Regions from separate parts of the Enterococcus wangshanyuanii genome, predicted to be linked through region 2. Evidence: predicted binding sites of a transcription regulator. Region 2 holds the regulator's gene; each other region holds the start of a gene.
What was found. Region 2 encodes CtsR, which represses protease genes until heat stress. Its sites were predicted from a motif close to TTGGTCAAAAAAGGTCAAANA; they were not measured.
Positions count from the first base shown of each region.

Region 1: the regulator CtsR is predicted to act here: its motif matches at 4,223-4,243, upstream of clpP (ATP-dependent Clp endopeptidase proteolytic subunit ClpP).
Region 3: the regulator CtsR is predicted to act here: its motif matches at 2,644-2,664, upstream of CC204_RS18685 (ATP-dependent Clp protease ATP-binding subunit).

Region 1 is NZ_CP021874.1:51,102-59,193, forward strand. It holds gene rapZ (RNase adapter RapZ) at 1-711, shown strand, start outside; gene CC204_RS00245 (gluconeogenesis factor YvcK family protein) at 708-1,706, shown strand; gene whiA (DNA-binding protein WhiA) at 1,734-2,669, shown strand; gene CC204_RS00255 (hypothetical protein) at 2,715-2,900, shown strand; gene CC204_RS00260 (DsbA family protein) at 2,917-3,438, opposite strand; gene clpP (ATP-dependent Clp endopeptidase proteolytic subunit ClpP) at 3,548-4,141, opposite strand; gene CC204_RS00270 (TM2 domain-containing protein) at 4,322-4,555, opposite strand; gene CC204_RS00275 (hypothetical protein) at 4,748-5,263, shown strand; gene ilvD (dihydroxy-acid dehydratase) at 5,678-7,369, shown strand; gene ilvB (biosynthetic-type acetolactate synthase large subunit) at 7,383-8,092, shown strand, end outside.
Region 2 is NZ_CP021874.1:2,663,196-2,671,287, forward strand. It holds rRNA gene CC204_RS13160 (23S ribosomal RNA) at 1-1,463, shown strand, start outside; rRNA gene rrf (5S ribosomal RNA) at 1,559-1,674, shown strand; tRNA gene CC204_RS13170 (tRNA-Val) at 1,690-1,762, shown strand; tRNA gene CC204_RS13175 (tRNA-Lys) at 1,769-1,841, shown strand; tRNA gene CC204_RS13180 (tRNA-Leu) at 1,854-1,935, shown strand; tRNA gene CC204_RS13185 (tRNA-Thr) at 1,971-2,043, shown strand; tRNA gene CC204_RS13190 (tRNA-Gly) at 2,051-2,122, shown strand; tRNA gene CC204_RS13195 (tRNA-Leu) at 2,137-2,222, shown strand; tRNA gene CC204_RS13200 (tRNA-Arg) at 2,254-2,327, shown strand; tRNA gene CC204_RS13205 (tRNA-Pro) at 2,410-2,483, shown strand; gene CC204_RS13210 (CtsR family transcriptional regulator) at 2,648-3,115, shown strand; gene CC204_RS13215 (ATP-dependent Clp protease ATP-binding subunit) at 3,120-5,609, shown strand; gene CC204_RS21710 (hypothetical protein) at 5,874-5,996, opposite strand; gene CC204_RS13220 (peptidase U32 family protein) at 6,117-7,037, shown strand; gene CC204_RS13225 (peptidase U32 family protein) at 7,051-8,092, shown strand, end outside.
Region 3 is NZ_CP021874.1:3,718,474-3,726,565, forward strand. It holds gene CC204_RS18685 (ATP-dependent Clp protease ATP-binding subunit) at 301-2,574, opposite strand; gene CC204_RS18690 (hypothetical protein) at 2,824-3,015, shown strand; gene CC204_RS18695 (phosphocarrier protein HPr) at 3,189-3,455, shown strand; gene ptsP (phosphoenolpyruvate--protein phosphotransferase) at 3,455-5,182, shown strand; gene CC204_RS18705 (deoxyguanosinetriphosphate triphosphohydrolase) at 5,501-6,850, shown strand; gene CC204_RS18710 (hypothetical protein) at 6,881-7,972, shown strand.

The sequences.
Region 1 (8,092 bases), 1.2 Mb from region 2:
TTAGTGATCGATCTACGTTCGCGTAATTTCTTTAGAGAAATTCAGGATATGCTGGTCGAACTTGAAAATACGAATTTGATCGATACGACGATCATGTTTTTAGATGCAACAGATGAAGAATTAGTTTCGCGCTATAAAGAAACTAGACGTGCTCATCCGTTAGCGATGGATGGCTTGGTCACTGAAGGGATCAGAAAAGAACGTGCGATCCTGGAAGAAATCAGAGGAGATGCTCAGGTTGTCATTGATACAACAGATCTTTCGCCAAGACAATTAAGAGAGCGAATCAATGAAGAATTTAAGACACGAGATACACATGGTTTTCGTGTGGAGATGGTATCGTTTGGGTTTAAATATGGTCTGCCGATCGATGCTGATATTGTAATGGATGTTCGCTTTTTGCCAAATCCTCACTATATACCAGAGTTGAGACCACTGACTGGGCAAGATAAATCTGTTTACGACTATGTCATGAGTTTTCCAGAGACAGAGGAATTTTATACTCGCTTCATCGATCTATTGAAACACGTGATGCCTGGCTATGAAAAAGAAGGTAAATCAAGTATCACTATCGCAATCGGCTGTACTGGCGGACAACATCGTTCAGTTGCTTTGACTGAAAGAGTTGGTGATGAGCTTGGTAAGGAGTATCATGTGAACATCACGCATCGTGATAAAGGAAAACGGAAAGAGACGGTGAATCGCTCATGAAAATGAAAACGTACCGGATCAGAAAGCCTAAGATCGTTGTTGTCGGTGGTGGTACTGGGCTGCCTGTTATTTTAAAAAGCTTGAGAAATCAAAGCGCGGATATCACTGCTGTTGTAACAGTTGCTGATGATGGAGGCAGTAGTGGTGAAATTCGTGAATCAATGAATTTGACTCCACCCGGTGATTTGCGTAATGTGTTGGTTGCTTTATCAGATATGCCGCAATTGTATGAAGATATCTTTCAGTATCGTTTTGATAAATCAGATAAATATTTTGCAAATCATGCCATCGGTAATTTGATTATTGCTGCCGTTTCTGAAATGCGTGGCAGTACGTATGAAGCGATTCAATTGTTGTCAAAAATGATGCATGTGGATGGACATATTTTTCCTTCGTCAGAAAGACCATTGACCTTACATGCTGTTTTCAAAGATGGAACAGTAGCAGTTGGTGAGTCGAACATTGCCGTCGATCGAAAAACGATCGATTATGTTTTTGTGACCAATACAAATGACGATGAACAGCCGAAAGCCGCTCGAAAAGTAGTGAAAGCGATCGAAGAAGCAGACATGATCGTTTTAGGTCCTGGAAGTCTATTTACGAGTATTTTGCCTAATCTGGTGATCAGTGAAATTGGAGATGCGATTATCAACGCAGAAGGAGAAGTCGTTTACATTTGCAATATCATGACACAAAAAGGTGAAACAGAGCACTTTACGGATGCAGACCATATTTGTGTATTACACGATCATCTCAAAAGTAAGTTTATTGACACTGTTTTAGTCAATACAGAAAAAGTACCAGATGGGTATATGGATCCGGAAGTTTACGATGAGTATCTTGTTCAAGTCGAACATGACTTTCAAAAATTAAGATCAGAAGGCTGCCGAGTGATTTCAACTGACTTTTTGAAGTTAAGGGATGGCGGCGTTTTCCATGATGGAGATAAGGTAGTCGACGAATTGTTCCGTATCGTTTTCGGAGCAAGGTATTAAAAGGTAAAAAGAGAGGGGGAAAGAAAAATGTCTTTTGCCTCAGATGTAAAAAAGGAACTAACGACTTTAGAGGTTCATCGAGAACATGCTAGAGCAGAACTTGCCGCATTGATTCGGATGAATGGATCATTAAGCATCGTGAATCAACAATTTGTCTTAAATGTTCAGACAGAAAATGCTGCGATCGCAAGACGTATTTATTCTCTTTTAAAGGATCATTATGATGTTCGATCGGAATTGCTTGTTCGGAAAAAAATGAAATTAAAGAAAAATAATGTCTATATTGTTCGTTTAAAACAGGGAACTAAAGATGTTCTAGCCGACTTAGATATTTTGGATGGAATGATGTTTAATACGCATGTATCAGATGAGATCATGGGAAATGCTCAAAAGATGAGATCCTATTTGCGTGGCGCCTTCATGGCTTCAGGCTCAGTCAATAATCCTGAAACGAGTCGTTATCATTTGGAAATATTTTCTATTTATGAAGAACATAATGAAGATATTTGTCAGATGTTGAATTATTATGATTTGAATGCACGAACATTAGAAAGAAGAAACGGTTATATTTCTTATTTAAAAGGGGCAGAGCGGATCGCTGATTTTTTAACATTGATCGGTGCGACGAATTCGATGTTAAAATTTGAAGACGTCCGAATTGTACGAGATATGCGCAATTCTGTTAATCGTTTGGTCAATTGCGAAACAGCGAACTTAAATAAAACGATCGACGCCGCATCAAAACAAATTGAGAATATCCAGTATATTGAAAGCGTCGTAGGGTTGACCGCTTTACCGGAAAAATTGCAGGAGATTGCTGAATTACGTTTAGAATATCCAGAAGTCAGTCTGAAAGAACTCGGTGAAATGATTCCTTCCGGAGCCATTTCAAAGTCTGGAATCAATCATCGAATCAGAAAAATCAATGAATTTGCTGAAAAGCTTAGAGAAAAAAGTGCATAACTACAAAGTTCCTTGTTCTAAAAAAATAGAAATCAGGTGAATGTGATGGGTGTTGAGGACAAAGATTTTATTATGCGGCAAATCAAACAATTAGGTGAAGGTTTAGGAGAGTTTTTGGGCAAAGAAGACGTAGATAAAATCTTGAATTTTAGTGAAGATGCTCAAAAAGAGACCGAAGATTCACTCACTGAGAAGGAAGCGAAGAACAAAAAAGAGACAAAGCCAAAATAGCTTTGTCTTTTTTTTGTTAATTGCCTTCAATATAGCGGATCAGTTCTTCTTTCGTAACAGATTCATCAAAGATATGTTCACCAATAACGATTGTTGGAACAAATTTGATATTAGCTGCATTTGCTTCAGCGATCACAGCATCGATCATCTCAGGGTTTTTCTTTTCAGCTAGCTGCAGATTATCTTGTGCAAAGACCGCAACATCGGCTAAAGAAAGATGACCCCATTGATCTTGAGTGTCATACATTTGTTTTAAGCTAAGTAATCCTTTTTCAGGCATAGTATAGTCAATATGATGATGCATCACATTTCCAGGCTGTAAGGTTTCTTTCTCTTTATCGAACAGCTTGATAATACGCTGAACTTTCCCTTCTTTGACGTAACCTTCCAATAGCTCAAAAGACTCTTCAAACCATTTTTTACAGTAAGGACAACGCACGTTCATAAATTCGACCATTTTTACGGGAGCGGTCTCTTTCCCGATAACTAAACCATTTTCCGTGGTAACTTTTGTTGCATCAATAATTGAAATATCCATTTTTATACATCCCTTCATTTCTTTACTTCTAGTGTAGCGCTTTTCAGTCAGAGTTTAAATAAAAATGCCCAAAATTCTGAAAAGAATTTTGGGCATGGGAATCAAATTTTTAGCTTAATGCACTACTATTTTCCATTACTTCATCGATCAAGCCATATTCTTTTGCTTGTTGAGCGGTCATAAAATTATCACGGTCTGTATCGCGTTCGATGACTTCTAAAGGTTGACCAGTACGTTCAGCCAAGATTTTGTTCAAACGATCGCGAGTGTCTAAGATGTGTTTTGCAGCGATTTCGATTTCTGTTGCTTGTCCTTGTGCTCCACCAAGCGGTTGATGAATCATGATTTCAGCGTTAGGTAAGGCAAAACGTTTGCCTTTTTGTCCAGCAGTTAGCAGGAAGCTGCCCATAGATGCAGCCATTCCAAGAACGATCGTTTGGACATCAGCTTTAACAAAATTCATGGTATCAAAAATTGCTAAGCCAGCTGAAACACTTCCTCCAGGAGAATTGATGTAAATGTAAATATCTTTTTCAGAGTCTTGCGCATCCAAAAATAATAATTGAGCAATAACTGAGTTGGCTACATTATCATCGATCGGACCACTTAACATGATGATTCTATCTTTTAATAATCGTGAATAAATATCATAAGCTCTTTCTCCACGAGATGACTGTTCAATGACTGTTGGTATTAAGTTCATAGTATATTCCTCCTATATAAAAAGCTCTTCAAATCATTTTATCACAAAGCATACTTGAATGCTTAAAAAAAGTATACTTTATTGGTCAAAAAAGGTCAACTTAAACGAACCAAAAAAATAGAAGGTAGAAACGTTGAGTCAGGTTTCTGCCTTCTACTGTTATTATTCTCAAAATAAATATTATGAAGTGACAACAATGTTGCCGTTTTGGTCTGCAGGCTTCAATAGAGTCATGATTGCAGTGAAGAAAGCAATAAGAGCTGGAATACCAGTCCAACTGAAAACAAGATACATGATGCCTTTTCCAGAAAAACCAGAGTAGAATTTATGAGCATCGATCCAGCCTAAGAAAAATGCTAATATGAAATAAATCCATTTATTGACTACTCTACCTTGTTGTACATAACCGCCCACTGATTGAGTATTATTGTTTTCATTGACAATATTGATGTTGATTTTGTCTTGCAGATTTTCTGTATTCGTTTCAAAAAGAATTGTAAAAATTTAAGTAAATGACTCCTTTTCATTTTTTTGTTCTATGTTTTTACGCTTGTGAAAGAGTATGTTATACTAAAAAAGCAAGTAAAGAAGAGTGAGGGGATTCGGATGGTTGTTTTTATCGCAGGCATAACAGGCGTATTAGTTGGCGCAGTGATCGTGTCGATCAGCGTTGCTTTACGAGTGACGTTTGAGGAACGAAAAGCAGCACGTTATCGTGAGCTGGAACATTTCGTCAAAGAAATCGAAACATTGAATCTTTTGAACAAAAAAATCAATGAAATTTTGCAAAAGAGAGACATATATGTTGATAAATCGGTCAATTTTATTTCCATGGATGATTGCTACATCAGTATTGACGATTTTATTTATTTAGAATCTTTTTCTGCTCAAAACAATTTCTATCTTCCTACGTATTTAGTCGAAGAATTTTTTAAGAAGATTGCGCACAGAAAAGTTATTCTGACACCTGATGAGGTGATTTCAATGGGCGGCAGCACGTATAAAGGTGGGAAGCTTATTTTAGAAACATTCTCTGAAGAGCTGATGACGATCATTGAAGATAAAAAAAGACAGATGAGACGTTTGTCGCACAAACCGCTGTATTATTTCCAAAAGAGCTAAAAAGCCCGTACCTTAAGTGAAAGGTACGGATTTTTTTATTTATAAAACATAAAGTCGGAAAACAGTAACAAACATTTTTGGAATTTTCTGACTTTTTTCACTATTTTTTATTGACAATCTCATTTATTAGGTTTATAGTTAACAAAAGCTTGTATTTATCACATTGAATTTTAATCTTTATAGATTTTAAACGAGGAGACCATTGCCATGAAAAAAACAAACAACAACCACGTATTAGTCATTATTTTATCGTGAAGGACTTAGAACACTGAGAAATTTTGCAGATGTTTGAGTCCTGTTTGTCTTTGGTAGATGGGATTCTTACTAAGACATCCCATTCATTATGATTGGGATGTTTTTTTGGTAGGAAGTATTGTAAAGACGATAACTGAATTGAATTGGAGTGGATGAACAATGCGTAGTGATCAAATAAAAAAAGGAATCGAAGCAGCACCAGCTAGAAGTTTGCTGTATGCAACAGGTCAGGTAAAAAATGCTAGAGATATGGAGAAACCATTTATTGCAATTTGTAATTCGTATATTGATATAGTACCTGGGCATGTTCATCTAAGAGAATTAGCAGATGTTGCCAAAGAAGCGATTCGTGAAGCAGGAGGGATTCCCTTTGAGTTCAACACGATCGGGGTTGATGATGGAATTGCGATGGGCCATATTGGTATGCGCTATTCGTTACCAAGTAGGGAGATCATTGCTGATGCAGCGGAGACAGTGATCAATGCCCATTGGTTTGACGGTGTTTTCTATATTCCTAATTGCGACAAGATCACGCCGGGCATGTTGATGGCTAGTGTTCGAACGAATGTCCCAGCGATTTTTTGCTCCGGCGGTCCTATGAAAGCTGGTGTTGATCCTAGAGGACATACGACAACCTTATCTTCAATGTTTGAAGCAGTCGGTACTTTCAAAGAAGGAAAAATGACTGCAGAAGAATTTAAATTTATGGAAGAAAATGCATGCCCGACTTGTGGGTCATGTGCTGGAATGTTTACAGCAAATTCAATGAACTGCTTGATGGAAGTCCTAGGATTAGCACTTCCAGGGAACGGGACGATTTTAGCAGTTTCTGACGAACGAAGAGAATTGGTTAGAAAATCAGCCTTTCATCTGATGGATTTGGTCAAAAAGCAAATCAAACCAAGAGATATCGTGACTAAAGAAGCAATCGATGATGCATTTGCTTTAGATATGGCGATGGGTGGATCAACGAATACCGTGCTGCATACATTAGCGATCGCAAATGAAGCAGAAATTGATTACAACTTAGAAGAAGTCAACGAAATCGCCAAACGAGTTCCGTATCTTTCAAAAATTGCTCCTTCTTCTGCTTATTCCATGCACGATGTACATGAAGCTGGAGGAGTACCAGCGATCATGAAAGAACTAGTTGATTTAGGCAATGCAATTCATCCAGATAGAATCACGGTAACAGGAAAAACGATCAGAGAAAATGTTCAAGATGCAGTGATCAAGAATGAAGAAGTCATCCATCCTAAAGAAAATCCATATAGCCCAGTCGGTGGGTTATCGATCCTTTACGGAAATATCGCACCGAAAGGCAGTGTCATCAAAGTTGGCGGAGTTGATCCATCGATCAAGAAATTTGTTGGTAAAGCGATCTGTTTCAGCTCTCATGATGAAGCGGTTGAAGCAATCGATAATCATACAGTGAAAAAAGGCCATGTGGTCGTTATTCGCTATGAAGGACCCAAAGGTGGACCGGGAATGCCGGAGATGTTAGCGCCAACTTCAAGTATTGTTGGACGAGGCTTAGGCAAAGATGTTGCGCTGATCACCGATGGTCGATTCTCAGGTGCTACACGAGGGATTGCTGTAGGACACATCTCCCCTGAAGCAGCAGCAGGCGGACCGATTGCTTTGATCGAAGATGGGGATGAAATTGAGATAGATTTGACCAACCGAACACTGGAACTGCATGTTTCCGATGAAGAAATGGCTAGGCGGAACGATCATTTGCCGAAATTTAAAGCGAAAGTAAAAACAGGATACTTAGCTCGCTATACGGCATTAGTCACTTCAGCTCATACAGGAGGCATCATGCAGATTCCAGAAGATTTGCTAGACTAGAGGAGGGACGTTCATGGCAGAACAACAGAAAAAAATGAAAAGCGGCTCAAAGATTTTGATCGATGCGTTGTTGAAGCAAAAGGTAGAAATGATTTTTGGTTATCCGGGTGGTGCTGTTCTTCCTCTATATGATGCTTTATATGATGGGGATATTCCTCATATTTTGACAAGACATGAGCAAGGGGCAGTTCATGCAGCAGAAGGCTATGCAAAAGCAACAGGCAAACCAGGAGTGGTTGTAGTGACAAGCGGACCTGGGGCAACGAATGCGATTACGGGGATCGCGGATGCAATGAGTGACTCGATCCCAATGGTCGTTTTTACCGGACAGGTGATCACTGATGGTATTGGCAAGGATGCGTTTCAAGAAGCAGATGTCATTGGTTTAACGATGCCGATCACGAAAAACAATTATCAAGTTCGTGATACAAAAGAACTTCCAAGAATCATTGAAGAAGCTTTTCACATTGCAACCACAGGTAGAAAAGGCCCAGTTGTGATCGATTTACCAAAAGATATGACTGTAATGGAGGCGGAAGCCGATATTGATGTCAAACTTCACTTACCAAGCTATCAGCCAACGGTCAAGCCAAATAAACTACAAGTGAAGAAATTAATGGAAGCATTAGCTGTTGCTAAAAAGCCTTTAGTACTTGTAGGAGCAGGTGTTCTGCATGCAGATGCTGGAAAAGAGTTGGTTGAATTCATCACTAAGTATCAGTT
Region 2 (8,092 bases):
GTTTGAGCAATGGAGGGACGCAGGAGGCTAAGGAATGCATGCGACTGGAAGTGCATGTCCAAGCAGTAAGTCTTGAGTAGAGTCAAATGCTTTACTCTGTACGGACAAGCTGTGATGGGGAGGGAAATAATAGTACCGAAGTTCCTGATGTCACACTGTCAAGAAAAGCTTCTAGTGAGAAAACAACTGCCCGTACCGTAAACCGACACAGGTAGTCGAGGAGAGTATCCTAAGGTGAGCGAGCGAACTCTCGTTAAGGAACTCGGCAAAATGACCCCGTAACTTCGGGAGAAGGGGTGCTGACTTCGGTCAGCCGCAGTGAATAGGCCCAAGCGACTGTTTATCAAAAACACAGGTCTCTGCAAAATCGAAAGATGAAGTATAGGGGCTGACGCCTGCCCGGTGCTGGAAGGTTAAGAGGATGGGTTAGCTTCGGCGAAGCTCAGAATTGAAGCCCCAGTAAACGGCGGCCGTAACTATAACGGTCCTAAGGTAGCGAAATTCCTTGTCGGGTAAGTTCCGACCCGCACGAAAGGCGTAACGATTTGGGCACTGTCTCAACGAGAGACTCGGTGAAATTTTAGTACCTGTGAAGATGCAGGTTACCCGCGACAGGACGGAAAGACCCCATGGAGCTTTACTGTAGCTTGATATTGAGTGTTTGTACCACATGTACAGGATAGGTAGGAGCCGATGAACCCGGAACGCTAGTTTCGGTGGAGGCGCTGGTGGGATACTACCCTTGTGTTATGAACCCTCTAACCCGCAGCCCTAATCGGGCTGGGAGACAGTGTCAGGTGGGCAGTTTGACTGGGGCGGTCGCCTCCTAAAAGGTAACGGAGGCGCCCAAAGGTTCCCTCAGAATGGTTGGAAATCATTCGCAGAGTGTAAAGGCAGAAGGGAGCTTGACTGCGAGACTTACAAGTCGAGCAGGGACGAAAGTCGGGCTTAGTGATCCGGTGGTTCCGCATGGAAGGGCCATCGCTCAACGGATAAAAGCTACCCTGGGGATAACAGGCTTATCTCCCCCAAGAGTCCACATCGACGGGGAGGTTTGGCACCTCGATGTCGGCTCGTCGCATCCTGGGGCTGTAGTCGGTCCCAAGGGTTGGGCTGTTCGCCCATTAAAGCGGCACGCGAGCTGGGTTCAGAACGTCGTGAGACAGTTCGGTCCCTATCCGTCGCGGGCGTTGGAAATTTGAGAGGAGCTGTCCTTAGTACGAGAGGACCGGGATGGACTTACCGCTGGTGTACCAGTTGTTCTGCCAAGGGCATTGCTGGGTAGCTATGTAGGGAAGGGATAAACGCTGAAAGCATCTAAGTGTGAAGCCCACCTCAAGATGAGATTTCCCATTTCTTTAAGAAAGTAAGACCCCTCAGAGATGATGAGGTAGATAGGTTGGAAGTGGAAGTGCAGTGATGTACGGAGCGGACCAATACTAATCGGTCGAGGACTTAACCAAAAAGAAATAAAATAAAAGATCTTGGTAAGCATTGATTACAAGCTTCAATCCAGTTTTGAGTGAATCATCACTCAATTAAATACAACAACACCCAGTGTGGTGGCGATAGCGAGAAGGATACACCTGTTCCCATGCCGAACACAGAAGTTAAGCTTCTTAGCGCCGATTGTAGTGAAGGGTTTCCCTTTGTGAGAGTAGGACGTCGCCGCGCTAAACGTGTTGTATCGGAGGTTTAGCTCAGCTGGGAGAGCACCTGCCTTACAAGCAGGGGGTCGGCGGTTCGATCCCGTCAACCTCCATTTTTTGAGCCGTTAGCTCAGTTGGTAGAGCATCTGACTTTTAATCAGAGGGTCGCAGGTTCGAGCCCTGCACGGCTCATAGAAATATTTTGCGGGTGTGGCGGAATTGGCAGACGCACTAGATTTAGGATCTAGCGCCTTACGGCGTGGGGGTTCAAGTCCCTTCACCCGCATCTTTTAAGTCTTGTTGATAAACTTGGCGAAATACGCCGGCTTAGCTCAGTTGGTAGAGCATCTGATTTGTAATCAGAGGGTCGAGGGTTCAAGTCCTTTAGCCGGCATCAAACTGCGGAAATAGCTCAGTGGTAGAGCACCACCTTGCCAAGGTGGGGGTCGCGGGTTCGAACCCCGTTTTCCGCTTAGCTTGTTCATTCGCCGGGGTGGCGGAACTGGCAGACGCACAGGACTTAAAATCCTGCGGTGAGTGATCACCGTACCGGTTCGATTCCGGTCCTCGGCATTCATCACAACCTGTGTTGAGATGATTTTTAGCACCCATAGCTCAACTGGATAGAGTGTTTGACTACGAATCAAAAGGTTAGGGGTTCGACTCCCTTTGGGTGCATAGTTAAAGGTTTGACTGCGAGTTAGAAGGTAAGTAACACAGTTCCTTTTAATCGTTTAGTCTTTTTTTATTATTATAATTGCGGGAAGTAGCTCAGCTTGGTAGAGCACTTGGTTTGGGACCAAGGGGTCGCAGGTTCGAATCCTGTCTTCCCGATAAAAAAGAACAGAGAACGGCTCTGTTCTTTTTTTGTTGCCAATTTTATTTTCAACGGCTAGATTATTTATCTTTTCTTAGTAAATTAGGCATTCTTCTTTATTAAACAGCTGAACTTAGGTATAATTAAGGTCAGTATTAGTCAAGGGAAAAGGATGAGGACTATGAGTAATCAAAATACTTCAGATTTAATTGAAGCATATTTAAAGAAAATTCTTGAAGAAAGCAGTAAAATTGAAATCCGCAGAGCAGAAATGGCTCATTTATTCAATTGTGTTCCTTCCCAGATTAATTATGTGATCAATACTCGCTTTACGATTCAACGTGGTTATTCTGTTGAAAGTAAGCGTGGAGGCGGCGGTTATATCAGAATAGCTAAAGTACAAATATCTGATGATGATCAGTTGCTAAAACAAATTGCTCAATTTACAGGGAACGAACTCTCAGATAAAGATGCGCTGATTTTTATACAAAAGTTATACGAGGAAAAAGTCATCACGAAAAGAGAAGGCAATTTAATGTTGTCTGTGCTAGGTAAACAAGTTTTATGTAAAGCAGGACCAGATGAAGATTATTTACGTGCTCAATTGATGCATTCATTTTTAGAACGTTTGAGTTACGAGGAGGAATGATAGTATGGACGAATTATTTACAGAAAGTGCCAAGGCGGTTTTAGCCATCGCACAGGAAGAAGCAAAATATTTTAGACACCAATCCGTAGGCTCTGAGCATTTGCTTTTAGCATTAGTATTGGAACCAAATGGAATCGCAGGAAAATCGCTGCGTCAGCTAAATGCAAATAAGACAGATATTCGTGAAGAGATTGAACAATTAACTGGATATGGTACAGTTAAAGCTTATCCTAAAGGAACTTACTTACCTTATTCTCCTCGTGCAAAACAGGTTTTTGCTTATGCTGGAGATGAAGCAAAACGTTTAGGAGCACCTAATATAGGGACTGAACATATTTTGTTAGGCTTATTACGCGATGAGGATATCCTTGCTTCACGTATTTTATTGAATTTAGGACTAAGTTTATCAAAAATGCGTCAGCTGCTAATGAAAAAAATTGGTATTACAGATCCTCAAATGAGTGGAAATGTTGGCCGCAGACGTAATAATCAAGCACAAAAGGCAGCACCTAAAGGAACCCCAACATTGGATTCATTAGCACGTGACCTGACCAAACTAGCACGTGAGAATGATTTGGATCCAGTTGTCGGTCGCTCTCAAGAGGTTAGACGATTAATTCAGATATTAAGCCGCCGTACTAAAAATAATCCCGTTTTAGTGGGTGAACCTGGTGTAGGTAAAACGGCAATTGCTGAAGGTTTAGCACAAAAAATCGTTAATGGTGAAGTACCAGAAGATATGCAGGAAAAACGTTTGATGATGCTTGATATGGGAGCGTTAGTTGCCGGCACAAAGTATCGTGGTGAATTTGAAGATCGCTTGAAAAAAGTGATTGATGAGATTTATCAAGACGGTGAAGTGATCCTCTTCATCGATGAGCTGCATACATTGATTGGTGCAGGTGGCGCAGAGGGTGCAATTGATGCTTCAAATATCTTAAAACCAGCGCTTGCTCGTGGAGAACTACAAACAATTGGTGCGACTACATTAGATGAGTATCAAAAATATATTGAAAAAGATTCTGCCTTGGAACGTCGTTTTGCTAGAGTTCAAGTGGATGAACCCACATCAGAAGAAGCAGAAGAGATTCTAAAAGGACTGCGTTCGCGCTATGAAGAACATCATGGTGTTGAGATTACAGACGACGCTTTACATGCTGCTGTCCAATTATCTGTCCGTTATATCAATTCTCGTCAATTACCAGACAAAGCAATTGATTTGATGGATGAGTCAGCTGCTAAGGTTCGTTTAGATTTGGCAGATGAGCCTTCTGAAATTAATGAGTTGCGTTTGGATTTAGCGAATTTAATCAAGGAAAAAGAAGAAGCTATTCAATCGCAATCATTTGAAAGTGCGGCAAGACTACGCCAAAAAGAGAAAAAAATGGCTAGAAAGCTTGAAAATATTTTATTATTAAAACAAAAAGAAGCTTCTGGTTATGCCAATCAAGTGACTGAACAAGACGTGGCGAATGTTGTGTCACAATGGACTGGTGTACCATTACAACAACTAGAGAAAAAAGAAAGCGAACGTTTGCTTGAATTAGAAAGTATCTTACATCACAGAGTTGTCGGTCAGGATGAAGCTGTTCAAGCTGTATCACGGGCAATTCGTAGAGCCCGCAGTGGCCTAAAAGATCCGAATCGTCCAATTGGTTCATTTATGTTCTTAGGACCTACAGGAGTTGGTAAAACCGAATTAGCAAAAGCTTTGGCTGAAACAATGTTTGGCAGTGAGGATGCACTTGTGCGTGTAGATATGTCCGAATTTATGGAAAAATATAGTACAAGTCGTTTGATTGGCTCCCCTCCAGGCTATGTTGGCTATGAAGAGGGCGGACAATTGACTGAAAAAATTCGTCAAAAACCTTATTCAGTGATTTTACTTGATGAAGTAGAGAAAGCTCACCCAGATGTATTCAATATCTTGTTACAGGTATTAGATGATGGGCACTTAACTGATTCTAAAGGTCGAAAAGTCGACTTTAGAAATACTATTTTAATTATGACTTCAAATATTGGCGCAACGGCTATCCGTGAAGAAAAAAATGTTGGGTTCAATGTGAAAGATTTATCGAAAGATTACGATGCTATGCAAAAACGAATCATGGAAGAATTGAAAAAAGCATTCCGTCCAGAATTTTTAAACCGTGTGGATGAAACAGTTGTTTTCCGTTCATTAGATCAGGAAGAAATTCATGAGATTGTGAAGATCATGAGTAAATCGATTATTCAGCGCTTGAAAGAGCAAGATGTGAATGTGAAAATTACTCCTGCTGCAATCGAAGTGATCGGTAAGGTTGGTTTTGACCCAGAATATGGTGCACGTCCAATTCGCAGAGCATTACAAAAAGAAGTAGAAGATCGTTTGAGTGAAGCATTACTTTCAGGTCAGATCCATTTAGGTGACAAAGTAACGATTGGCGCAAGCAAAGGAAAAATAACGTTGAATGTAAAAACGCCTAAAATAGAGCAGGTTTTACAGGAAGTTTAAAAATAACTAGTAAGATATCGGGACGTTGTTCATGACACGTCTCGGTATTTTTTCTTTTTAAGTCATAAAGGATGATAAGAAATTATTTTGTGAAAAATCATCGTTAAAATGAAGAGAGACTATTGGAAAGTTTGTGAACCTGTGCTACTATGAAACAGTTGTTAGAAGATTATAGAACAATAGATAAAGAGAGCTTGAAGCTGGAGTGTAGTTTGTCTAGGTAGAGATAGAGAGAAGTTCGTTCGACTTTTAACTTGTTTAATTTCATGAACCAGCATCTCGGAAAAAAGAAAATATTTGTCCACGATGAAGAGCATCGTAAAAAATGTTTCTATTTTTCAGTCGATACTGATCAGGTTCATTCAGCTTTACATTATCTAGCTTCATGAGCTAGCCCTTCAGAAAAAAGATAAAAATGGATTGCGGCGAAGAGCACCGCCTTCAATTTTTCCTATTTTTCAATCAGGGCTGAACGAACTCATTCAGCTTTTATAAGGAGGATTCAAAATGATTGAACTTATTGCAACAGCTGAGTCTGTTGAACAGGCGGAGGCGTTATTGGCAGTAGGCGTGGATACGTTATATATAGGAGAAGAGACATTCGGGTTACGTTTGCCAACTTCGTTTTCTCGGGATGAGCAGCGATCGATCACTGAAATGGCTCATCGTATGGGGAAAAAGGTAACGGTTGCTCTTAATGGGATCATGCATCCGGAAAAGATGAAAAAAGTGCCGGAGTATTTAGCGTTTTTGAAAGAAATTCAAGTGGATCAATTAACAGTCGGTGATCCAGGAGTTGTTTTTGTTATTCAGCGTGATGAAGTGAACATTCCCTATATTTATGATGGCGAAACATTGGTTACAAGCTCACGTCAAATCAACTTTTGGGCAAAGCGTGGATCGATCGGTGCGGTATTGGCTAGAGAGGTTCCGTTTGAAGAGATGAAAGCCATGAAGGATAATTTGATGGTACCGGCTGAGGTGCTTGTGTACGGTGCAACATGTATCCATCAATCGAAACGTCCATTACTGCAAAACTACTACAATTTCACCAAGAATGATGAATCTGTGAGTAAGGATCGGGGTCTTTTTATATCTGAGCCTAAAAAGGAAGAGACACACTATTCTATTTATGAGGATAGCCATGGTACACATATCTTCGCTGATAATGATGTTAATTTAGCGGGAGAATTAGATAAGTTATATGAGAACGATTATACGAAATGGAAACTGGATGGTATTTATGCCCCAGGCGAAAATTTTGTAAAAACAGCTAAGATTTTTGCAGATGCAAAAGAAAAAATCGAACAAGGTAGCTGGTCCAGCATAGATGCACAAAAAGCGGTCGAACAAATCGAAGCATTGCATCCTGAAAACCGTGGTTTAGATATCGGATTCTTTGATTTAGATCCAGATGAGATAAAATAAGGAGAAAAGAGAAATGACAAACGAACGAACATTGAAGCGTCCCGAGGTATTAGCACCTGCCGGGACGCTAGAAAAACTAAAAACAGCTATTCATTATGGGGCAGATGCCGTGTATATCGGCGGAAATGCCTACGGGTTACGTAGCCGTGCCGGTAATTTTACAAAAGAAGATATGATCGAGGGCGTAGCTTTTGCCAAAGAACATAATGCGAAAGTGTATGTCGCAGCAAATATGGTGACACATGAAGGCAATCAAGAAGGTGCTGGGGACTTTTTCCGTGAGATCCGCGATGTCGGTATTTCAGCGGTAATCGTTTCAGATCCAGCTTTGATTGAAATTTGTGCAACAGAAGCGCCTGGATTACCGATCCATTTATCGACACAAGCTTCAGCAACGAACTATGAGACATTAGAGTTCTGGAAAAATGAAGGACTTGAGCGTGTCGTTTTAGCCCGTGAAGTGTCAATGGAGGAAGTTGCGGAGATCCGTAAAAATACAGACGTTGAAATCGAAGCATTTATCCATGGAGCCATGTGTATTTCTTATTCCGGCAGATGTACATTATCCAACCATATGTCGATGCGTGACGCGAACCGTGGCGGCTGTTCTCAATCATGCCGCTGGAAATACGAATTGTATGATATGCCTTTTGGCGGAGCACGTACGAGCTTGACAGATAAAGGTGAAGTGGAAGAAGAATTTTCAATGAGTGCGGTCGACATGGCAATGATTCAACACATTCCCGAATTGATTCAAAATGGTGTCGATAGCTTTAAGATCGAAGGAAGAATGAAATCGATCCATTATGTTTCGACTGTAGCGAATGTGTATAAAAAAGCTGTGGATACGTATATGGAAGATCCTGAAAATTATGAATGTAAACAAGAGTGGATCGATGAATTATGGAAAGTTGCACAGCGAGAGCTTTCTACTGGTTTTTATTACCATGTACCGACAGATGAGGAACAATTATTTGGTGAACGCCGTAAAATACCGCAATATAAGTTTATTGGGGAAGTTATGGCGTATGATGAAGCAACAAAAGTAGCGACGA
Region 3 (8,092 bases), 1.1 Mb from region 2:
ATGGAGATAAATAACGTTTGGCTGAACGATCGATCTAGCCTAGGATAAATCGTCAATTAGATGAAAGAGGCTGGACATGCTGTGATGTGTCTAAACGTTTGTAGATGAAAAGCCAGAAGGTACAACGTTCAAGAAAATTTTGGATTGAATTTGGCACAAGACCTTATTGATGCGCTGAAAAAAGCAATTGCGAAATTAGAGCAGGCACATGTGATTTTCTATGATGAAAGTAAAAAGATCTGTGATTTTACCCATTAAAACAAAAAATGAGATCAGCGCTCATTCGCTGACCTCATTTTTTTATTCTTCTATTGCTTGTTCGCTGTCAGGAGAATCAGATAAAGGAGCTTCTTCAGAAACAGTTTCAGTTGCACCAGTTACGCTGATCTTCCCATCATCATCCAATTTAGCTACTAAATCATGGTCTTCTGGATGATCTAAATAGTATTCAGCAATTCCGTCTTCGATCTGTTCTTGGATCGTTCGACGCAATGGTCTTGCACCCATAGAAGGATCGTAGCCTAAATCGACTAATTTTTCTTTTACGTCTGTTGGAACTTCGATATGGATTTTTTGGTGAGCGAGTAAGCCATTCACTTCATCCAGCATCAAGCTGACGATATTCATCAAGTTTTCTTTGCTTAAAGCTTTGAACTCAATGATACCATCAAAACGATTCAAGAATTCCGGAGTGAAGAAGTTATTCAACTGACCTAAAACAGATTTTGTCACGCCTTCGCGAGCAGCACCAAAACCAACATTAGCTTCCACATTTCCAGTCCCAGCATTACTTGTCATGATAATGATCGTATCTTTGAAGCTGACTGTTCGACCTTGAGCGTCTGTTAAACGTCCATCATCAAGGATTTGCAAGAACATATGCAACACGTCAGGATGTGCCTTTTCAATTTCATCAAGTAACACTAAGCTGTATGGATTGCGGCGCACTTTTTCAGTCAATTGTCCAGCTTCATCATATCCAACATAGCCAGGAGGTGAACCGATCAATTTAGAGACACTATGTTTTTCCATGTATTCACTCATGTCAAAACGAATCATCGAATCTTCTGATCCGAATAGTTCAAAGGCTAATTGTTTCGCTAATTCTGTTTTCCCAACACCAGTTGGTCCAACAAATAGGAAAGAACCGATTGGTCGATTTTGTTTACCCAAACCTACACGGTTACGGCGAATCGCTTTTGAGACTTTATCGACAGCATCATCTTGTCCGACAACATGAGCTTTTAAGTCGACTGCTAAGTTTTTCAATTGTGTTTGTTCTTTTTCTTTCAGATCACCAACTGGAATTCCTGTTTTTTGCTCGACGATCGCTTCGATCGCTTTCTCATTAATTACAGGAGTTTCTTCATCGCTGATTTGTTTTTCCTTCATCACTTGTAATTTATTGATTTGATCGCGGTAGTAGGCCGCTTTTTCAAAATCTTCTTCAGCAGAGGCTTGTTGTTTTTGCTGTTCTGCTTCGGCTAATTTCTTTTCGATCGTTTTTGGATCGACGATTTGAATCGTCAAATTCATTTTTGAGCCTGATTCATCTAATAAGTCGATTGCTTTATCTGGTAAGAAACGGTCTTGGATATAACGGTTAGATAAGGTTGCAGCAGCTTTGATTGCTTCATCTGTATATTTTACGTGATGATAATCTTCATAGCGTTTTTGCAAACCTTTCAAAATCTCGATCGTTTCATCGACAGTGGGTTCATCTACACGAACAGGCTGCATCCGACGTTCCAAAGCAGCGTCTTTTTCGATGATGCGGTATTCATTCAATGTTGTTGCCCCAACCATTTGGAGTTCGCCTCGAGCAAGCGCAGGTTTTAAAATATTACCGGCGTCCATATTGCCGTCACCAGCAGCACCGGCACCGACGATTTCATGTACTTCATCGATAAATAAGATGACATTTTCAGCTTGCTTGATTTCTTCGATCAGCTTTTGCATACGTTCTTCAAATTGACCACGAATGCCTGTTCCTTGGACTAATGAAACGACATCTAGACGAATCACTTCTTTGTCTAACAGTTTTTGAGGAACATCACCATCAATGATTTTTTGTGCTAAACCTTCAACGACAGCTGTTTTACCAACACCTGGTTCACCGATCAAGACAGGATTGTTTTTTGTCCGGCGATTGAGAATTTCAATCACGCGTTTGATTTCTTCATCACGTCCGACAACAGGGTCGATATCACCATTACGAGCCGCTTGTGTGATATTGATACCATATTCGCCAAGTAAACCATCTGCTTGTCCTGCTCCGCCGCGTGGAGGCTGGCCGCCGTTGAAGCCGTTACCGTCACCAAATTGTGTTGGCGGCACTTGACCATTCGGATTGCCTTGTTGTTCCTGCATTTGACGGGATAATGAGCGGTAGAGATCATCTAAACTTCCAAAACCAAATGGATCTTGCTGAGACATGGTTGGTTGATTATCATTTGCTTGTGCTTTTAATTTTTGATAACAGCTTTGACAATAGTCAAGTTGTTTTCTTTCACCATTAACATTCGCATATAAATGGATCGTTGCTGGATTTTGCTGACAATTTTGACAGATCATAGGATAAAACACGTCCTTTCAAAATAAGACTAATTATGTATCAAAGTCATTTTAAGAAAGATCAAAAACTGATTGACCATTTTTGACCTTTGAGAATATTATAGCATCTTTCTCAGAAGAATCAAGCAATTGAACTTTAAAAAAGAATCTCTTTAAAGGATAAAAAATATGGAATTAGCTTAGACAATTGCTTTGTTTTGTCATACAATGATTTCAGCTTAAAATTAAACAGAAAGCGGTGAGCAAAGAATGATCGAAAATCCGTTTGAAGAACAAATCAATGCACTAAAAGAAGGCAGTATTTCTGAACTGATCGTCGATCCGCAAGATTTTCCAGCATTTCGGGAAGTGTGGAAGAATTTACCAGATCGAATGTCTTTTGTCGGAGAAGCTGGATTAAATGGACGAATTATATATCGTTATATGAAAGAAGAAAATTAAGAGAGCCTTTCAATCAATAAAAAATAGGTGAAAAGTGTTGTATCTACCTTAAAAAAATGGTAATCTTAAAAATTGAAAGGGTATTTTCTCGATGTCTGTTTTATTTGAAGCAAGCAGAGAAAGGAAAACCCTAACATAAAAAATTATTTTACTTACGAAGGAGACCGATTCATATGGAAAAGAAAGATTTTCACATCGTAGCAGAAACAGGGATTCACGCTCGTCCAGCTACATTATTAGTACAAACTGCAAGTAAATTCAACTCAGATATCAACTTAGAATACAAAGGTAAATCTGTTAACCTTAAATCAATCATGGGCGTTATGTCTCTAGGTGTTGGTCAAGGTTCAGACGTGACTATCTCAGTTGATGGTGTAGACGAAGCTGATGCATTAGCAGCAATCGTTGACACAATGAAAAAAGAAGGATTGTCAGAATAATGTCTGATATGCTAAAAGGAATTGCCGCAAGTGATGGTGTTGCTATCGCTAAAGCTTACCTGTTAGTTCAACCTGATTTATCTTTCGACAAAAAAAATGTAGAAGATACAGCAGCAGAAGAAAGCCGTTTAGATGGAGCTTTAGCAAAATCAACGACTGAACTGCAAGCAATCAGAGAAAAAGCAGCACAAAGCCTTGGCGAAGAAGAAGCGCAAGTATTTGATGCGCATTTGATGGTTTTATCTGACCCTGAAATGATTGGTCAAATCAAACAAAACATCCAAGATAATAAAGTAAACGCTGAAGCAGCATTAAAAGAAGTGACTGATATGTATATCGGTATGTTCGAAGCTATGGATGATAATGCCTACATGCAAGAACGTGCAGCAGATATCCGCGACGTTGCAAAACGTATTTTAGCTCACTTACTAGGAGTAACGCTTCCTAATCCTTCAATGATCAACGAAGAAGTGGTTGTGGTTGCCCATGACTTGACTCCAAGTGATACTGCTCAGTTAGACCGCACGTATGTGAAAGCATTCGTAACGGATATTGGCGGACGTACGTCTCACTCTGCTATTATGGCGCGTTCTCTTGAAATTCCTGCAATCGTAGGAACAAAAGAAATCACTTCAAAAGTGAAAGAAGGCGATATTTTAGCGGTAAACGGGATCGATGGCGATGTGATCGTTCATCCAACGGACGCTGAAAAAGCTGATTTTGAAGCAAAAGGTAAAGCATACGCTGACCTTAAAGCTGAATGGGATAAACTAAAACATGCTGAAACAGTAACTGCTGACGGCAAACATATCGAATTAGCTGCCAACATTGGTACACCGAAAGATTTAGAAGGCGTACACAACAATGGCGGGGAAGCTGTTGGTTTATACCGTACAGAATTCTTATACATGGATTCTCCGGACTTCCCAACAGAAGAAGATCAATATGTTGCTTATAAAGCTGTACTAGAAGGCATGGGCGGCAAACCTGTCGTGGTTCGTACAATGGATATCGGTGGAGACAAAGAATTACCTTATCTTCAATTACCGCATGAAATGAACCCGTTCTTAGGTTACCGTGCATTACGTATCAGCTTATCTGAACGTGGCGATGATATGTTCCGCACACAAATGCGTGCATTATTACGTGCGTCTGTTCATGGTAACTTACGTATCATGTTCCCAATGGTTGCTACATTAAAAGAATTCAGAGCAGCGAAGAAAATCTTCGATGAAGAAAAAGCAAAATTAGTTTCTGAAGGAACAAGCGTATCTGATACGATTCAAGTCGGTATCATGATCGAAATTCCTGCAGCAGCTGTGATTGCGGATAAATTCGCCAAAGAAGTTGACTTCTTTAGTATCGGAACAAATGACTTGATCCAATACACAATGGCAGCAGACCGTATGAACGAACGCGTTTCTTACTTATACCAACCATACAACCCTTCAATTTTGCGTTTGATCAAAAACGTGATCGATGCATCTCATGCTGAAGGTAAATGGACTGGTATGTGTGGAGAAATGGCGGGCGACCAAACTGCAGTGCCTCTATTAGTAGGGATGGGCTTAGATGAGTTCTCTATGAGCGCAACATCTATCCTTAAAACACGCAGCTTGATGAAACGTCTAGATACTAAGAAAATGACTGAACTTGCGGATCGTGCGTTGAATGACTGCGATACAATGGAAGAAGTTATTGAATTGGTTGAAGAGTTTACAAAATAGTTAATATTAAAGGAGCCAAAGCTATCTAAGATAGTTTTGGCTCTTTTTTAGTGAAATAAAGATGATTGTAAACAGACTGTTGATTAAATTTAAAGTCAATGGTCTGTTTGTGTTGAAGAAATTTAATATTATAGAGTTAAATTAGTAGAGACACGTTCGAAAGTGTATATAGATTATCTTAATAGCAACTTATTTATTTTTTAAATAAAAAATAGAGTACATAATGTTTTTTATTTGATATAATATAGTGAGTAGTAGAAATTATAATTAAAAATAGTTTCACTTTGAAATAAAGTAGACAACAGGAGGATATGTACAATGAAATGGAATCGATTAGTTGGTACGTTTAGAATTTCTTCAAAGAGTGATAAAGTTTGTCCAAATGATAAGTTGACACATGAAGACTATCTTTTAGATTTAAGTAGAGCTTTTAATAGTGATTATCGCCGAGTTATTAAAAGTGATTCTTTTAGACGCCTACAAGATAAAACACAAGTTTTTCCATTAGAAAGAAATGATTTTGTTCGTACTCGTTTAACACATAGTCTAGAAGTTGCCATGCATACTAGAGATTTATTGACATCTATTATTACGAAGTTGACTAAAGAGGGAATTTTAATTGAGGAATTAAACGAATGTTATCGCTTATTAGAAACAGCTGCATTGATTCATGACATTGGGAATCCTCCTTTTGGTCATTTTGGAGAAGAGGCAATTCGAATATGGTTTAGTAAAAACAAGCACTTATTATCATGTTGGTCCTCTTTTACAGAACAACAAAAAGAAGATTTTTTACGGTTTGAAGGGAATGCACAAACGATTCGTTTATTAACAAAATTGCATACTGACAATGGATCATCTGAAAAAGGAATGAACTTAACAGCGTCTACCTTGGATACTGTAATTAAATATACTGCTCGTGCTGACCAAGTAGACAAACAGAATATTTTAACAAAAAAAGTAGGCTACTTCTTTTCAGAAGAACAAGTATTCAAGAACATCAAGGTTGTAACCGGAACAACGGGAAACCGTCATCCTTTAGTTTTTCTTCTTGAAGCAGCTGATGATTTGGCTTATACATTTTCAGATATTGAGGATGCATATAATTATGGTTTATATAGTTATCGGGAAATAAAATCGTTTATTGATGAGAGAACTGGAACTGACAAATTTTTAAAAAATATTCATTCAGAAGCAGCGGCAATTCAAGCGTTTTTAAGAGAGACACAAAAGAAAGTCTACCAGAGTGCGAGTAAAGCATTTGTAGAGAATTATAAAGAAATAATGGCAGGAACTTTTCATGATGAAATTATCAATGAAGAGTGTGATGAAGTGAAATGTTTTAATGCTTTAAAAGAATTTTCTTATGAATATGTTTTCCAGACAAAAACAATATTGGATCAAGAAGTATTAGGGTTTAATATTATTAATCGTCTGTTAACCGAGTTTATTCCTGTAGTTTTGAAATATGACAAAGAACCCATGAATAAATATGAGGAACGTCTATTTAATAATTTACCAAGAAGTGCTGAAGAATTGTATAAAAGAGAAACTGAAAATAGTTCTGAAGTTGATAAGGATTATTATAGATTAAAAATGGCAGTTGATTTTATCTGTAATATGACAGATGGGTATGCAAAAAAACTACATGATACACTGTTTAATTAGAATTTATTTTTTTGAAAGGAAAGAATTTTTATGCCAGAATTTTTAATTTATATTGTCCCAGTGTTAATTACAATGTTGGGAACGTTATTCGTGACGTACAGGAATATCCAAAATAATAATATTTCTAGCAGTCGTATTAAATGGTTGTCACAATTGAAAGAAAATTTTAGTGAATATAACAATTCCTTGTCAGAGATAAAAGAATTAATGAATGAAGATGTAGAAAAAAGAGTCGAGAAAATCAAATCAAATAGGAAAAAACTTGAAAAGTCACGAATTAAAGTCCTTATGAGCTTTAAAGCAAATGATTTTCATGCTTATGGAAATGATAAGGATGTTAAAGAGTGTTTTAAAGTATTTAGTTCAGAAAAAAATTTGATGAAAAGACCAGATGATTGTGAAGCCTACATGTTTATTTTCATGAATGCGATTAATAGATATGTCATAGAACAAATTAATACGAATGAAAACGATAAACAGCGTGAAGAAGAGAGGAAAGATGACATCATTGTTAATGCTAATACGATAAATGTTATCGTAGAAATTATGGAGCAATTTCAACTTTGTGTTGCTAAATTAGAATGGACAAAAATCAAAAATGAATCTCAGTTTCTGTTATTTGGTAGAGAAAAATATTCAAATATAGAGACAATTCAGGTTTTAAATAAAAATATATATAAATTGGTTGTAGATTATATTGACGAACAGCGACCGGAAGAAGAAATAAAAGAAGAGACAAGTATTGAAAAAATAAAGATGACTCCATTAGAGAAAAGAGCAAAGGCTATATTGGAAAGATCAAAAACGGTACCAGATAAATTAATAAATATTCTTGAGTTTTTAGACCAAAACTGTGATTTACCAACGAGTATGTTGACTTCTACCCAAAAAAGATATATCTACTCAATGATTGAGCCTGTTCATCCAAGTGGCAAGCAGTTTTTTAACAAAAAAGAAATTATTTTGCCTAAATCAAATAAAAGAGCCTATTTAGAAACGAATTTTAGTTTATATTATGGCGATAAAATTGCAATGAGAATGGTTAGGATGACTGAAAAACACATGAGATCTCTTAAGGAAGAAGAGGGTACTCTTGATAATGAAACAGTGATTGTGTCTTGATAATGAATATATGAAGTCATTTTTAATCATTGGTTAGCGATAAGAGAAGGAATAAAGACAATTATCAAACTATATTATTTATACTTTGATATGTAAAGATTATAGGTCGAATTATTTACG